2 regions of the Photobacterium sp. GSS17 genome follow, and region 1 is predicted to be linked to the other one. Evidence: predicted binding sites of a transcription regulator. Region 1 holds the regulator's gene; the other holds the start of a gene.
What was found. Region 1 encodes PurR, which represses purine synthesis genes. Its sites were predicted from a motif close to TNANGNAAACGTTTNCNTNA; they were not measured.
Positions count from the first base shown of each region.

Region 1 (8,126 bases):
AACCTACCCTGAGTCATTTTCCCGAGTAGTACACAACATGCAGTTACAACGACTCCCAACCCGCGTGGTCTTTCCGGCTGGTCTGGCTTTGCTGACAATGACGCTGATCGTCTCAATGACGGTCGGCCCAATGGCAATCAGCGTCAAGGACAGCCTCCATGCGCTTCTGCCGTGGCAGACCGAACTGCCGACTCATATCAGTATGGTCATTCAGCAAATTCGCCTGCCCCGAACCCTGATGGGAATTGCCGTCGGTGCCATTCTGGCGCTGTGTGGTGCTGTGATGCAGGGGTTGTTCCGCAACCCGCTGGCTGACCCGGGCATCATTGGGGTATCCGGCGGAGCAAGCCTGGGGGCCGCAGTCGGAATCGTGCTTTTTGCCCCGCTTGCCGCCCTTTCCCCCTACCTGCTCACACTGGGCACAGTGCCCGTGCTCGCTTTTCTGGGCGGCACTGCCACAACGTACCTGGTATACACTTTGGGAACCGATAAAAATGGCACATCCGTCACCGTCATGTTACTGGCTGGGGTTGCTATTGGCGCGCTGTCCGGCGCAGCACTGGGCCTGATGAACTACTATGCCGATGATCAGGCACTGCGAGATCTGTCATTGTGGACATTAGGCTCACTGGCTGGCGCAACCTGGCCCAGCATCGCTCTGGCCTATATGACGCTGGCGCTGCTGATTGTTCTTTTTGATCGCCATGCCAACGCCCTGAATGCCTTTTTGCTGGGAGAAGCAGAAGCTCGTCACCTGGGTGTTAACGTCCAGCACCTGAAACGCAGCCTGATTCTGCTTTGTGCCGCTGGCGTCGGAGTGGCCGTTTCCCTGACCGGGGTGATCGGTTTTGTTGGCCTGATTGTTCCCCATATTTGTCGAATGCTGATCGGGCCGAACCACAAAACCCTGCTTCCGCTGTCCGCTTTGCTTGGCGCTTTACTGCTCCTGATTGCTGACATGCTGGCGCGCGTTGTCGCGGCACCGTCAGAGCTTCCTGTTGGCATCATCACCGCGTTAATTGGCGCGCCATTTTTCATCACACTGTTAGTTAAGCAAAAGGGCAAACTGTCATGAGTGACAATCCAACAACCGTGAACGCTTCGTCCTTTGCACGCCAGCCAGCAGATTCGGCCAACCGCTCGTCTTTGGTAACAAAGCCAATTGTGGTAACAGAGCCCGTAGCAGTCAGCGTCACGGGTTTGAACCTCAGTCTGGGCGACAAAGTGATTCTGGACGACTTCTCGATCGACATTCGCTCAGGCGAGCTGACTGCACTGTTAGGCCCCAACGGCGCAGGGAAAAGTACCCTGCTGAAAGTTCTGTGTGGTGAACGGAGCGTGCCAGGGGAAATCTGCTATTTCGGCCGCAACCGACAAAACTGGCCACCCCATCAGCTGGCTCAGCATCTCGGCATCCTGCCGCAGCACAGCAGTCTGACATTTGCCTTCACGGCTGAAGAAGTGGTGGCTCTGGGGGCTTTGCCTCTCAATATCTCGCAGGCCCGTACCCGAAAAATTGCCAGTGAAAAAATGGCGCAGGTAGACGTGACTGCCCTGTCTTCACGTCTGTACCCGACCTTATCCGGCGGAGAAAAACAGCGGGTTCATTTTGCCCGCGTGCTGACACAATTAAGTCAGGCGGGCGAACAGTGCGTTCTGATGCTTGATGAACCGACCTCAGCGTTAGATCTGGCGCATCAGCACAACACGTTACGCGTCGCCAGAGACATGGCTCGGGCCGGCGCGGCGGTCATCGTCGTCATCCATGATCTGAACCTTGCTGCTCAGTACGCTGACCGGTTAGTTATCATGAACAACGGCAAAATCCAGGCAGATGGTAGCCCGCAGCATGCGTTAAGCGAATCGCTCATTGAAACCGTATATGGCTGGCCGGTATGCATCAGCCACCACCCGGTCGACGGCTACCCTGTCGTGTTACCGGCCGGTGAAAACGCAGACAGAAAAAAGGCAGAAAACAGAGCCGCTATTACTATCAATCAAACCTCGTGAAGCAGAGTGATAACGCCGCTTCAAGTGAAAAGACCACGGTTTTATAAGAGCGGAAACATCGTTGATTGAGCGAAATTAGTACCGGTTGTCGCGCAGCAAGCACAACCGGTATTTTTATTCCATGCAAACTGATTTATTGCAGGATATTAAATTTGTTTCAAATCAAGTTATTACCATAACAATAAATTGCAGCGTAGAGCCTTGTTACAAGCAAAATATTGATAACTGTCAATTAATATCCATGACTTTGGCCAGAAACATTGCACTATTGGCCACACTCAGTAAAATGTGATCGCAAGCGATTAAACAATGCAAATGATCCATGCAACGCGTTTTATTAGCGCGGGTACGATTTTTTGTTATCAGAGATGAAGCCGCCCGTTCGAGATGCGGCCTTTTGGCGTTTCTGGTAATTCCACCTAACAGAATAGTGAATGGCATCCCTGACATCGCAACTCATCACTGTCCTCTTAGGTAATGCATTCAATTTAAAGGTCTGCGGACCCATTCACTAGAAGAATAACTATGGCAACGATTAAAGATGTTGCACGTATGGCTGGTGTTTCAACCACCACCGTTTCACACGTGATCAACAAAACACGCTTCGTGGCTGAAGCAACACAGAAGAAAGTTCTCGCGGCGGTTGAAGAGCTGAACTACGCACCAAGTGCCGTAGCACGAAGCCTGAAGTGCAATACAACCCGCACCATCGGCATGCTGGTAACCAAATCGACCAACCCGTTTTTCGCTGAAGTTGTCCACGGCGTTGAAGAATATTGCTACGGTGAAGGCTATACGCTGATTCTGTGTAACACCGAAGGTAACCTGGAAAAGCAAAGAGATTACCTGCGTATGCTGGCCGAAAAACGGGTAGATGGCCTGCTGGTGATGTGTTCGGATCTTGACGAGCAACTATTGGAACTGCTGGAGCGCCAGAAAGATCTGCCGATGGTGATCATGGACTGGGGTCCGGAAAGCCCGCACACCGATAAAATTCAGGACAATGCTGAACTTGGCGGCTACGTGGCAACCAAATTCTTTATTGAGCACGGTCATAAGGAAATTGGCTGTCTGACTGGCCACGCAGAAAAAGCGGCCTGTCGCGAACGCCTGAAAGGTTTCCGCAAGGCAATGACAGAAGCCGGACTAGACATCAATGAAGACTGGATTCTGGAAGGTGACTTCGAATGTGAATCTGCGGTAAAAGCGGCCAACACATTTATGGCAATGGAAAAGCGTCCAACCGCGATTTTCTGCTTCAATGACATCATGGCGATGGGCATGATCAGTACATTTGAGCAAGCCGGTATCCGTGTACCTGACGATATGTCGATCATTGGCTACGATAACATCGACCTGGCACCGTATTTTTCACCGCCACTGACCACGATCCACCAGCCTAAACGCCGTTTGGGTAAGAGTGCGGTTGAGATTCTGATGGATCGCGTGAAGAACAAAGAACACGAGCATCAGGTTTTTGAAATGATACCAGAACTGGTCGTTCGCAAATCAGTGCGTAACCTGAACAGCTGATATGCATAACTTGATGACAAATGTATGACAAACCGGAGATTTTTATCTCCGGTTTTTTTGTACCACTTTTGACTTAAACAGTAATAAATTCACAACATTAGAAGTATATCACTATAAAAATTGTGAGATATTACTGGGAGCAATATCACACTTTAAAAGTTGGGAGCAAGTTCAAAATAATCTTCTGAGATATGCTTTAGGTGTCACGAACAAGGCAAACCTATCGAAAGGTAGGGACGCAAAGCTTCCGGCCTAAGAGTAGGCAGTTTTATTTTTAAAGCAGTCAACTTATGGTAGCGGGGTTGCCGATGGATATAGCAGATAACATCAGGAAATAATTTCACTTTTCCCTGACAGTTCGTTTTACAACTCTGCTATTCTTGAATCCTCGCTCGTTGTTAGGTGACCTAGTAACAATTCACCGAGAAGACGCATGGACAAACCAGTACTCAAAGATTCATTACGCCTTTTTAATAATTTCGATAACGTCAAATCACGCTCAATGTTTGGCGGCTTTGGCATATTTTCTGGCGAAACAATGTTTGCACTCGTGGTAAATGACAAACTGCATTTACGGGCGAATGCCGACAATGAAAAGGAATATAAATCCGCAGGAATGAAACCTTATGTATATAAGAAACGTGGCTTTCCTGTTGTAACCAAACATTATGCCATTCCTGAAGAGTGGTGGGACGATACTGATAAAATTCTGGCTCAGGCGAAATTGTCTTTATCTGCCGCTAAAGCAGATAAAGAAATAAAAAATAACACCTCTCCCAATCGAATCAAAGATTTACCCAATCTTCGCCTGGCGAATGAGAGGATGTTGAAAAAAGCCGGAATAACCACAGTGGATGAGCTGTACGAAGCCGGTGCCCTGAATGCGTATAAAGCGCTACAGAGCACTCATGAAGGCGAAGTAAGTATCGACTTACTGTGGGCTTTGGAAGGAGCAATCAGTGGCAAGCACTGGTCTGTTATCCCGAAAGAGCGGCGCTCAGAACTTCTTGCGAAATTAAGTTAATCGCAACCTAACACATATAAAAGAGATCTTCGGATCTCTTTTTTATTCCCAACATATTTTTGGCTCTGCAATGACAGAATAATGTCATTCCCTGTCAAACATTGAATTAACTCACAAAGCTGCTTATTAATTCGGCAACACACTTTTATTCAATGAGGGCAATTGTAGAATTAGCCGGATGTAAAACACCGGAGGTTATATGAACTATTCCCAACCTTTCCCAGGACAAAATGAACAGATGTTCAAGGATAAGTTTGGCAAATGGCCACGCCTGATGCGAGCGGTGGTTCTTATTAGCCTGCTTCCGCCTGTGGTTGTCTATTTATTGGTCAGCCAACAAGTGGCTTCACCGGTGGCTATGCATGATGTGTTACTGTCGATTACCGTGTTAAACGTCACTTTATTCGTCTGGGGACTACTCCTCAAAATCCGCGCTAGAAAGTATTGGTATCGTAATTACCATATTGGTAAAACCATGTTGTTGTCTGTCGCCCCGATTATCGCTTGTGGCTATATTCTGATCACCGATGCACCAAGCAGTCGCAATCAGGTGGCTAACCAGCCGCAATCCATTCCTGTACGAATTTCCATCGATCAATCCTGATTTCTGCTATTTTCATTAGCGACTGAAATTTTTTACCTCTTTATCAGGTCTTTGTCTGATATTTACCGATAAAATGATCCATGATCTTTATATTGGACTCAGACAGTTACACGACACACCGACGAAAAAGAGGTTCCTGTGCGTATTTCGGCTAAAAAGCGTTACTCCGTTCTGATCAGACCCCTGCTCTGGCTCCAACAGCGGCACTTCGGCAAAGTGCTGAATCCTGCTTTACTGTGGGGTAGACGTCCGCCTTTATTTTGGCTGGTCGCCGGATTTTTTGGTTATCTGGATCGCCGTTCTTCTCCCCTCTCCCCGGTGATTCGCTCGCTGGTGTGTGTCCGGGTCTCCCAACTCAATGATTGTGCCTTCTGTGTCGATGCCAACGGCATGCGACTGGCAGAACGTTGCCAGTCTGTCGAGAAAATCAAAGCGCTGGCACATTGGCAACAAAGTGAGCATTTTGATGAATGTGAACATGCCGTTCTGACCTATGTGGAAGCCGTCACTGTCACCGGGCAACGAGTCACGGATTCCATGCTGGTTAGTCTTAAACAGTGGTTCGACGAAGATGCCTTAGTAGAGCTCACTGCCCTGATTGCCTTCCAGAACTTGTCGGCCAAGTTCAATACTGCGCTGGATGTACCAGAGCAAGGCTTCTGTTCGCTACCCATTCAGCCTTCGGCTTCAGAATCTGACACAACTCCGACCACAAACACCGTTCAGGCCGACAAGGATGCTAACAGGAAGCCGTTATGACGAATAAACCTGTGGTGGACAAAAAGCCCGCCATCAATAAAAAGAAAGTTATCACGATCCTGCTGGTCAGCCTGCTGTTTGTACTGTGGTACGCCCTCGATTTAGGGCAATACCTGACGCTTGAACATGCCAAGGCTCAGCAACAGGTTTTGCGGGATACCATCCTCGCCCAGCCACTGCTGTCCAGTGTGCTGTATTTTATGGTGTATGTGGTCGTGACCGCGCTTTCCCTACCGGGGGCCGTCATTATGACTTTGCTGGGGGCCGCCTTGTTTGGTTTCTGGTGGAGTCTGTTGCTGGTGTCGTTCGCTAGCACCATCGGCGCAACACTGGCATTTCTGTTCAGTCGCTATATTTTGCATGACTGGGTGCAGAGCCGTTTCAGTAAGCGACTGAGCGCCATCAATGCCGGAGTCAAAAAAGATGGGGCTTTCTATCTGTTTACACTGCGTTTGATTCCTATTTTTCCGTTTTTCCTGGTTAATCTGCTGATGGGGCTGACCCCTATCACGACCCGAAAATTTTATGTTGTGAGCCAGTTGGGCATGCTGGCGGGAACGGTTGTTTACCTGAATGCAGGTACCCAATTAGGTCAGATTGAGAGCCTGAGCGGGATTATTTCCCTGCCGGTATTGGTGTCTCTGATGTTGCTCGGTGTCTTCCCATTTTCAGCCAAAGCAGTCATGCACATCATCAGTCGTCAACGACTTTACGCCGACTGGACGAAACCCGCACAATTTGATCAGAACATGGTGGTTATCGGTGCAGGTGCTGGCGGACTGGTCAGTGCATATATCGCGGCCGCCGTAAAAGCTAAAGTGACCCTGATTGAGAAAGAGAAAATGGGCGGCGACTGCCTGAATACTGGTTGTGTACCGTCAAAAGCCATTATTCGAGCCGCGCATGCCATGTCTGAAATCAACAACGCGAGTCGGTTTGGTATTCAGGCCACCGCTCCTCAGGTTGACTTTGCCGCGGTGATGGCACGGGTACGCCACGTTATCAACCGGATTGAACCCCATGACAGTGTGGAGCGTTATTCTGCTCTTGGTGTGAACTGTATAACTGGCGAGGCTCGGATCCGCTCTCCGTGGGAAGTTGAGGTAAACGGCCAGCGCATTACAACCCGCAACATAGTGATTGCCACCGGTGCCAGACCTCTGGTGCCGTCCATTCCGGGGCTGGAAAATGTACACTACTTCACCTCTGATACGATCTGGTCATTGACGGAACAACCAAAACGCATGCTGGTACTGGGTGGCGGGCCGATCGGCTGTGAGCTGGCCCAAAGTTTCAGTCGCTTGGGCAGCCAGGTCACACTGGTCGAGATGGCGGATCAGTTGCTGATCCGTGAAGATCAGGATGCCGCCAGACTGATCAAGCAAAGTCTGGTGCAGGATGGCGTGACCGTTTACACCAGCTACAAGGCAGTGAAATTCGAAGTATCCCCTTGTAAACCACCGCAGTCTGAGTCGCAGACACCTGATTTATCTATGGCAGAAACCGATACTCAACGAGTCTGGTTAGAGGCAATGGCAGCCGCTCATACCCATGCCCCTGGTAATCGTGAGACAAATACTCAACCTGAAAACCTACAGGTCGAATTTGACGTCGTACTGCTTGCATTGGGCCGTGTGGCCAATGTCAGCGGATTCGGACTGGAAGAGCTGGGCATTTCCGTCAATTCACGCGGTACTGTGGCTGTGAATGACTATCTGCAAACCAAATACCCCAATATTTTTGCCGTCGGGGATGTGGCTGGCCCTTATCAGCTCACTCATGCCGCAGCACATCAGGCATGGTATGCCGCCGTCAATGGCCTGTTTGGTCAGGTTAAGACATTCAAGGCGGATTACTCTGTCCTGCCGGCAGCGACCTATACTTCGCCGGAAGTGGCACGCGTGGGCATCAATGAAAAAGAAGCCAAGCAGCAAGGTATTGATTTTGATATTGTTACATACGGTATTGACGACCTTGACAGGGCCATCACCGATGGCGAGGACCATGGCTTTATTAAAGTCATCACCCCAAAAGGGAAAGATAAAATTCTTGGCGTCACCATTGTCGGCCATCAGGCCAGTGAAATGCTGGCCGAGTTCACGCTGGCGATGCGCCACGGATTAGGTCTGAACAAAATACTGGGAACGGTGCACCCTTATCCAACTATGAGTGAAGCCGTCAAATATACCGCCGGCG
Region 1 covers NZ_CP117517.1:1,428,484-1,436,609, reverse strand. Annotated here, with positions in the region: gene PGW97_RS06345 (FecCD family ABC transporter permease) at 38-1,075, shown strand; gene PGW97_RS06340 (heme ABC transporter ATP-binding protein) at 1,072-2,010, shown strand; gene purR (HTH-type transcriptional repressor PurR) at 2,536-3,543, shown strand; cyclic di-GMP riboswitch class I at 3,747-3,853, shown strand; gene PGW97_RS06330 (TfoX/Sxy family DNA transformation protein) at 3,977-4,567, shown strand; gene PGW97_RS06325 (hypothetical protein) at 4,767-5,171, shown strand; gene PGW97_RS06320 (carboxymuconolactone decarboxylase family protein) at 5,310-5,930, shown strand; gene PGW97_RS06315 (FAD-dependent oxidoreductase) at 5,963-8,126, shown strand, end outside.

Region 2 (8,126 bases), 640 kb from region 1:
CGAAGTGAAAGAGCGCGTGAAGTCTGAGCTGGATCGCCGTTTGGGCTTTGTGGACTTTGCCCGTATCCACTTTATTTCTGCCCTGCACGGTACCGGTGTGGGTCACCTGTATGAATCCGTACAGGAGGCTTACCAATCTGCTACGAAGCGTATCAGCACATCAATGCTGACCCGCATTCTGCAGATGGCGCAGGATGATCACCAGCCGCCGATGATCCGTGGCCGCCGTGTGAAACTGAAATATGCGCACGCAGGGGGTTATAACCCACCGATTATCGTGATCCACGGTAACCTGGTGAACGAGTTGCCTGGTTCGTACAAGCGTTACCTGATGAACTACTACCGCAAGTCATTGGAAATGATGGGGACGCCGATCCGTATCCAGTTCCAGAACAGCGAAAACCCATTTGAAGGTAAGAAGCAGAAGCTGACTATTTCTCAGGAGCGTCAGCGTAAACGTCTGACCAATGTCCTGAAAAACCGTGATAAGTAATACTCACCGTTTTTGCTGAATGTTAAGCCCGGCCAAGCGCCGGGCTTTTTGTTATCATGCTTAGCAGTTCGAACAATGAAGGACAGTTATGACAGCGATAAGCGCAACCCGGGTGGTCTTTCCGGATTATCAGTATCAGGCACAGGCGAATGTACAGCTCGTTGAAGCCGATGGGCAAGGCGGCCTGTATGTGGTGACCGATGTTACCCCTTTTCACCCGGTCAGCCACATCTGGCCGGATCATCCGGCAGACCGCGGAATACTGAAGTGGGGAGGCGATAGCCAACCTGTTGTCGGCTGTCATGTCGGTGCCGTTGAACTGGTGACCGGACAGCTGTTTGTCGGCGCCGCGATTCCAGTCAAACGCTTTGAGCCGGGCTGGGTGTTTGTTGTGGTGCATCAGCTTGCCGCTGATATGGTGCTGGCCGCAGGGGTGGCTGTTGAGTTGGTTGTCGATGAGATTTATCAGCAGGCCCTGAGCCGTGGCCACAGTGGGGGCCACCTTTCCTCGCTGGCGCTTAACAAGGTCCTCCATCAGGGATTCTGGCGAAAAGAGGCATCACGGAAAGATGAACTCGGGCACTACGATTTCCACAGTTATGCGCAAACGGAAAGCCGTGTGACCGAAGATTGCAGTACTGATACTTATCGCCTCGGGAAGACCCTGCGAAAACGCGGAATGAATACGGCAGAGATGCTCGCAGCTCTGCCTGACATCACGGAGCAGGTGAACCAGCAGCTGACTGCCTGGTGCCACGAAGGTTTTCCGGTGACACTTCGCAAAGAAGGCTCTGCTTTGACAGATTCCCGCTACTGGCAGTGCGATCTGCTAGAAGGGAATGTAGTCGAAATCCCTTGTGGCGGTACTCATGTCCGCTCTCTGGCCGAGTACGCATCATTGACCGTATCGTTTGATATTCGCAATGAGCAGGAGTTGATAATGATCACCCGCAGTGTTAAAGCTTGATCACCGAACCCGTTGATAAAAATCGCCTTGATGGCGATTTTTTTATATTTATCAGACTATTATTAATGAAATGATGGTATCTGATAACCGTCGTAAAGTTTGCTGGATCCTGATTCTATGGGTTTACAACATTCTTGATCTATGGGCTTTAAAACCATGTTAGTAAAATAATATGTCGGTTTAAATTGAAAAACAGCATATGTAACTTATGCTTTCGGGAAGTGTATTGATAAATGTTCTTTTGGAACCTGATCGCTGATCAATAGGGTTTATCACGTTGATCAACAGAATCAGGTACGCTCAGGCTTCGCGGTAGAAAAGAGATATTGGATAAGCAGTAGAGGCGAGTGCGAAGAACACGCAGTGAAAAATATCGAATGGCTTTTATGAAGCTACACGTGTAGTGAGATGCTCTGCCAGAGAGCCAGAGAGCCAGAGAGCCAGAGAGCCAGAGAGCCAGAGAGCCAGAGAGCCAGAGAGCCAGAGAGCCAGAGAGCGGATTCCTAAGCTGAATCAATGGCAGTGAAAACAACTTGCGCTAGGATACGGCGCATAAAAATGCCGACTATGCCTGATTAGGAGTAACACATGGAACAGAATTTTTGCCCGGAATGCCAAACGGAAATGCATTGGCATGACAATCATTACCACTGCGAGGACTGCGGTAAAAATTGGCGAAAGCAAGCGTACTGCCCGGACTGTGCAGCCCAGTTGGAAAAGCTGGCAGCCTGCGGTGCCGCCAGTTATTTTTGTAATCAGTGCAATGAGTTGAAGTCTAAATCCAGAATCCGGATTGAGTTTGTCAGGGCCGAATAGCCTCCATCAACCCTGACGGGACACATGGGGTTAATGGACACAGATTGATGGGCTTCAGATTAACGGGAAGACGACTCGCTGACCACAGAACTTATCTCGCCGTCGGCCAGTCGGGTATGAATCGTGTCACCGACCGACACCTGACTGCTGTTGCGAACCACTGTGCCGCTACTGTCGCGGGTGATGGAATATCCCCGTCCCAGTGTTGCCAGCGGGCTGACCGCTTCCAGTTTTTCGGCTGCCATTGCCAGTCGGTGGCCAGAGGCGACCAAGCGACGATCCATGGCTTCCTGCAGCCTATCTTCCAGCCGGTGGAGCTGGTTCTGTTTGGTTGCCAGCGTGCGGGCAGGAGAGTGCAGCGCCAGTTTGTAATTGTATTGCTCCAATTGCTGCTGGTAACGGGCCATGTAGCGTTGCATGGTGTGACCAAGGCGTCCGGTCAGCTCATCCAGTTGCTGTTGTTGCTGGTTCAGGCGAACTTGCGGATGCTGGCGGTCCAGCCTGTGCTGCAGGCGAATAGCCTGGGCGAGGCGTTCAGACATGTAGTGGCGCATAGCGCTTTGCAGTTGTTGCTGTCGCTGGCGTATCTGCTGGGTCTGGTGGGTCATATCCCGGCTTATCAGCTCAGCGGCTGCTGAAGGGGTCGGTGCGCGTACGTCCGCGACAAAGTCAGCAATCGTCACGTCCACTTCGTGGCCGACGGCGCTTACAATTGGGATTTGACTGGCTGCGATAGTGCGGGCCACGATTTCTTCGTTGAACGCCCACAAATCTTCCAAAGAGCCACCGCCACGCCCCACAATCAGGACATCACATTCCTGGCGGGCATTTGCCCGGCCGATAGCCTGCGCAATTGAAATGGCTGCTCCTTCACCCTGTACCATGGTCGGGTAAATTACAACCGGCAGGCTGGGATCCCGGCGTTTTAGTACCTGTAAAATATCATGCAGTGCAGCACCGGTTTTAGAGGTAATAATCCCGACCCGGCGAGGTAAATCCGGCAGCGTTTTTTTCAGCGACTGAGCAAACAGACCTTCGGCGGCCAGTGCCATTTTCAGCTGTTCAAATTGTTGCTGCAGTCGACCATCACCTTCCGGTTGCATGCTTTCGATGATCAGTTGGTAGTCCCCACGAGGTTCATACAGCGACAATCGCGCTTTGACCAGAACCTGGGTCCCATTGGCCGGTTTGAAGGTGACCCGTCGGTTTGTGCCCTTGAACATGGCACATTTCACCTGAGCACGGGAGTCCTTCAGGGTGAAATACCAGTGGCCGGAGACCGGCATCGACAGGTTAGACAGTTCACCAACCAGCCAGACAACTCCCATTTCGTTCTCAAGGATCAGTCTGACCTGAGCGTTCAGGCTGGAAACGGTATAAATGCGATCGTTGTTCTGAGTTTGGGGAGAAAATAGGGTCACGCGGCAGAAAACCTGTAGTCGGAGGCTTAGGCGGGTGCGGAAAACGAGAGAAGATATCGTTTGCTATTTTTTGGGCAGATCTGTGGACAGATCTTGGTCGTAAAACGGCGACCGCAACACCGGAAACTTAACCGAAATATATTACAGATCAAGGGAAAATAATCAATAAAAAAATCAAAAAAAATTCTAGCCAAACGTTTGCACCCTACGTATAATTCGTTCGCAATATTTTATCCTTCTTTAAACCTCTACTTGGTGTGAGATATTGCAATGTTACGAATCAAACAAGAAGCTTTGACTTTCGACGATGTTCTGCTGGTTCCAGCCCATTCAACTGTACTGCCTAACACTGCCGATCTGCGCACCCGTCTGACGAAAGACATTTCGCTGAACATCCCTATGGTGTCAGCGTCAATGGATACCGTCACTGAAGGTCGCCTGGCGATTGCCCTTGCCCAGGAAGGTGGCATTGGCTTCATCCACAAAAACATGTCCATTGAGCAGCAGGCTCGTGAAGTTCGCATGGTGAAAAAGTTCGAAGCGGGTGTGGTATCAGAACCTGTCACCGTGAAACCAGACAACACCATCGAAGATGTGAAGCGCCTGACTGAAGAAAACGGCTTTGCCGGTTACCCGGTAGTGACTGGTAACAACGAACTGGTGGGTATTATTACCGGCCGTGACGTTCGTTTCGTGACCGACCTTTCCCTGAAAGTAGAAGATGTGATGACGCCAAAAGGTAAACTGGCGGCTGCCAAAGAAGGCGCATCACGTGAAGAAGTAGAAAAAATCATGCAGCAGCACCGTGTTGAAAAAGTGCTGCTGGTTAACGACAGCTTCCAGCTGCGCGGCATGATCACGGCAAAAGACTTCCAGAAAGCAGAGCGTAAGCCTAATGCGTGTAAAGACGAGTTCGGTCGTCTGCGTGTGGGCGCAGCGGTGGGTGCCGGTGCCGGTAACGAAGAGCGTGTGAAAGCGCTGGTTGAAGCGGGTGTTGACGTACTGCTGATTGACTCTTCTCACGGCCACTCTGAAGGGGTTCTGCAGCGTATTCGCGAAACCCGTACTGCCTACCCGAACCTGCCAATCGTAGGCGGTAACGTAGCGACGGCAGAAGGTGCTCGTGCCCTGATTGAAGCTGGTGTCAGTGCTGTGAAAGTGGGTATCGGCCCAGGCTCAATCTGTACCACTCGTATCGTGACCGGTGTGGGTGTTCCGCAAATTACAGCTATCGCTGATGCAGCGGCCGTAGCGAACGAATACGACATTCCGGTAATCGCAGACGGCGGTATCCGTTTCTCCGGCGACATGTGTAAAGCCATTGCGGCTGGTGCATCCTGTGTGATGGTCGGTTCAATGTTCGCCGGTACGGAAGAAGCACCGGGTGAAGTAGAGCTGTACCAGGGCCGTGCTTATAAATCTTACCGCGGCATGGGCTCTCTGGGCGCGATGTCAAAAGGTTCTTCAGACCGTTACTTCCAGACTGACAATGCGGCAGACAAACTGGTACCGGAAGGTATCGAAGGTCGTGTGGCGTACAAAGGTCACCTGAAAGAAATCGTTCACCAGCAACTGGGCGGCCTGCGTTCAAGCATGGGTCTGACCGGTTCGGCAACCATCGAAGAGCTGCGTACTAAAGCGGAATTTGTTCGTATCTCTGGTGCTGGCATGAAAGAGTCTCACGTTCACGATGTGACGATTACAAAAGAAGCACCTAACTACCGTCTGGGCTAATCGCTACGCAACGAATTGCGAAAACGTTTGCCTAACTAAAAAACTCGTATAAGATCGGGGGCGTTTTTTAGCCCCCACCTTCCACTGATTTTTGAGACAGCCTGAAATGAGCACGACCACAAATATTCATGACCAACGTATCCTGATTCTGGACTTTGGTTCTCAGTACACGCAGCTAATCGCACGTCGTATCCGTGAAATTGGCGTTTACTGTGAACTGTGGAGCTGGGACGTCGATGAAGCCGATATCCGCGACTTCAATCCGAACGGTATTATCCTGTCAGGCGGTCCGGAAAGTGTGACCGAAGCCGGCTCTCCTCGTGCCCCTCAATATGTGTTTGAAGCGGGTGTACCGGTATTTGGTGTGTGCTACGGCATGCAGACCATGGCTGAGCAGCTGGGCGGTAAAGTTGCTGGTTCAACCGAGCGTGAATTTGGTTATGCGCAGGTGAAAATTGTTGAGCCAACAGACTTCTTCCACAACATTGAAGATGCGCTGTCTGATGACGGTCAGGCGCTGCTGGACGTTTGGATGAGCCACGGTGATAAAGTGGTTGAAATCCCGTCTGACTTCGTCAAAGTGGCTGAAACTGAGACGTGTCCTTACGCTGCGATGGCGAACGTAGAGAAGCATTTCTACGGTGTACAGTTCCACCCGGAAGTGACTCACACTCGTCAGGGCATGCGCATTATCGAAAACTTCGTTCTGGGCATCTGTGGCTGTGAGAAGCTGTGGACTTCCGAGAACATCATCGAAGACGCTATTGCACGTATCAAAGAGCAAGTGGGCGATGATGAAGTGATCCTGGGCCTGTCAGGCGGTGTGGATTCTTCCGTTGTTGCAATGCTGGTGCACCGTGCCATCGGTGACAAACTGACTTGTGTTTTCGTTGACAACGGCCTGCTGCGTCTTAATGAAGGCCACCAGGTAATGGAAATGTTTGGCGACCACTTCGGCCTGAACATTGTTCACGTTAATGCTGAAGATCGTTTCCTGTCTGCACTGGAAGGTGTGGATGAGCCAGAAGCCAAACGTAAAATCATCGGCCGCGTGTTTGTTGAAGTCTTCGATGAAGAAGCGGGTAAACTGGAGAACGCGAAGTGGCTGGCACAAGGCACAATCTATCCGGATGTGATTGAGTCTGCGGCATCGAAGACCGGTAAAGCGCACGTGATCAAGTCTCACCACAACGTGGGCGGTCTGCCGGATGATATGGAAATGGGTCTGGTTGAGCCGCTGAAAGAGCTGTTCAAAGACGAAGTGCGTAAGATCGGTCTGGAACTGGGTCTGCCGTACAATATGCTGTACCGTCACCCGTTCCCGGGTCCAGGTCTGGGCGTACGTGTACTGGGCGAAGTGAAGAAAGAGTACTGTGACCTGCTGCGCCGTGCTGACGCTATCTTCATTGAAGAACTGCATAAAGCGGATCTGTACAACAAAGTTTCTCAGGCCTTCACTGTCTTCCTGCCAGTACGCTCTGTGGGCGTTATGGGCGATGGTCGTAAGTACGACTGGGTAGTATCACTGCGTGCTGTTGAAACGATTGATTTCATGACTGCGCACTGGGCACACCTGCCATACGACTTCCTGGGTAAAGTGTCTAACCGTATTATCAATGAAGTAAACGGCATTTCCCGTGTGGTTTACGACATTTCTGGTAAGCCGCCAGCAACCATCGAGTGGGAATAATTTCCCAACCGGAAACGTCTGGCACTAACAGGCACTAAATCATATCTAAGTCCGCATAATTGCGGACTTTTTTTGTTTTGGTCTTAGTCATTTTTGGCAATATCTGGCAACGCCAAGCACGGTTTAACCGTGGTATTTTGATGGGTATGATTCATCAGTAATGCCATGGATTACGCCCGATACCATGCTGGCATGATCAGAGAACAAATTGAGGTTCAGACCACTACAATAACTTTTCAAGCCATAACAGGAATGCTTCGTGTGTCCTAGTGTCATATTTTTCTTTGTCAGGGCAGTAAAAGCAAAATTCAGTATCTACGGGATTTGAATTAAACGAATGAAAAATGCCAGCCGTGATAAGAGGAGCGGTTAAGGTGGTTGAACAAAAGACCAGGGCTTTTCCTAATAAGGCTTCCTGAATCCCAATAAGTTCTTGATCATAGGTGACATACTCAACCTTGCTCTGTTCAATTCCATTCTTTTCCAGCCATGCGTGGACGGGCGCTGGTGGTAGTTTCCGGTTTTTCCACCTGGTGGAAATAATCTTAAACCTGTCAGCCTTACTCGAAAAGTCGAGATAGGACGGGGTTCCAAAGGCATCAAATTTTTCATGTTTCAGAATGTCAGATGTTTTTACGGACTCCGTACTACCAAATCGGATCGGCAGAGTATTAGGGTAATTATCGAATGATTCTCCTGTCGACACGTCTATCAAAACGCCTGGATGTAAGCGCATATACTCTTCGATAGCCGGGATCAGCCTCATGGAGGCGAGAGCCGTCGTGGTCGAAATCAGAATGTTATTGCCGGAGAACTTAATTTCGTCTATTGCCATCGCAATAGTACGGAATCCGCTGGTTGCAGCCAGGGCTAATTTTTTCCCAGCTTCGGTCAATTCAATCTTCCGTACTTTTCGATGAAAGAGAGACACATTCAGACGGCTTTCGAGATTCTGTACATGATGAGAAATCGCTGTTGGGGTTAGTGACAGTTCATGGGCGGCAG
Region 2 covers NZ_CP117517.1:791,664-799,789, forward strand. Annotated here, with positions in the region: gene der (ribosome biogenesis GTPase Der) at 1-493, shown strand, start outside; gene PGW97_RS03555 (alanyl-tRNA editing protein) at 582-1,460, shown strand; gene PGW97_RS03560 (zinc ribbon domain-containing protein) at 2,049-2,276, shown strand; gene xseA (exodeoxyribonuclease VII large subunit) at 2,336-3,697, opposite strand; gene guaB (IMP dehydrogenase) at 3,968-5,431, shown strand; gene guaA (glutamine-hydrolyzing GMP synthase) at 5,538-7,121, shown strand; gene PGW97_RS03580 (LysR family transcriptional regulator) at 7,345-8,126, opposite strand, start outside.
Region 2: the regulator PurR is predicted to act here: its motif matches at 3,884-3,903, upstream of guaB (IMP dehydrogenase).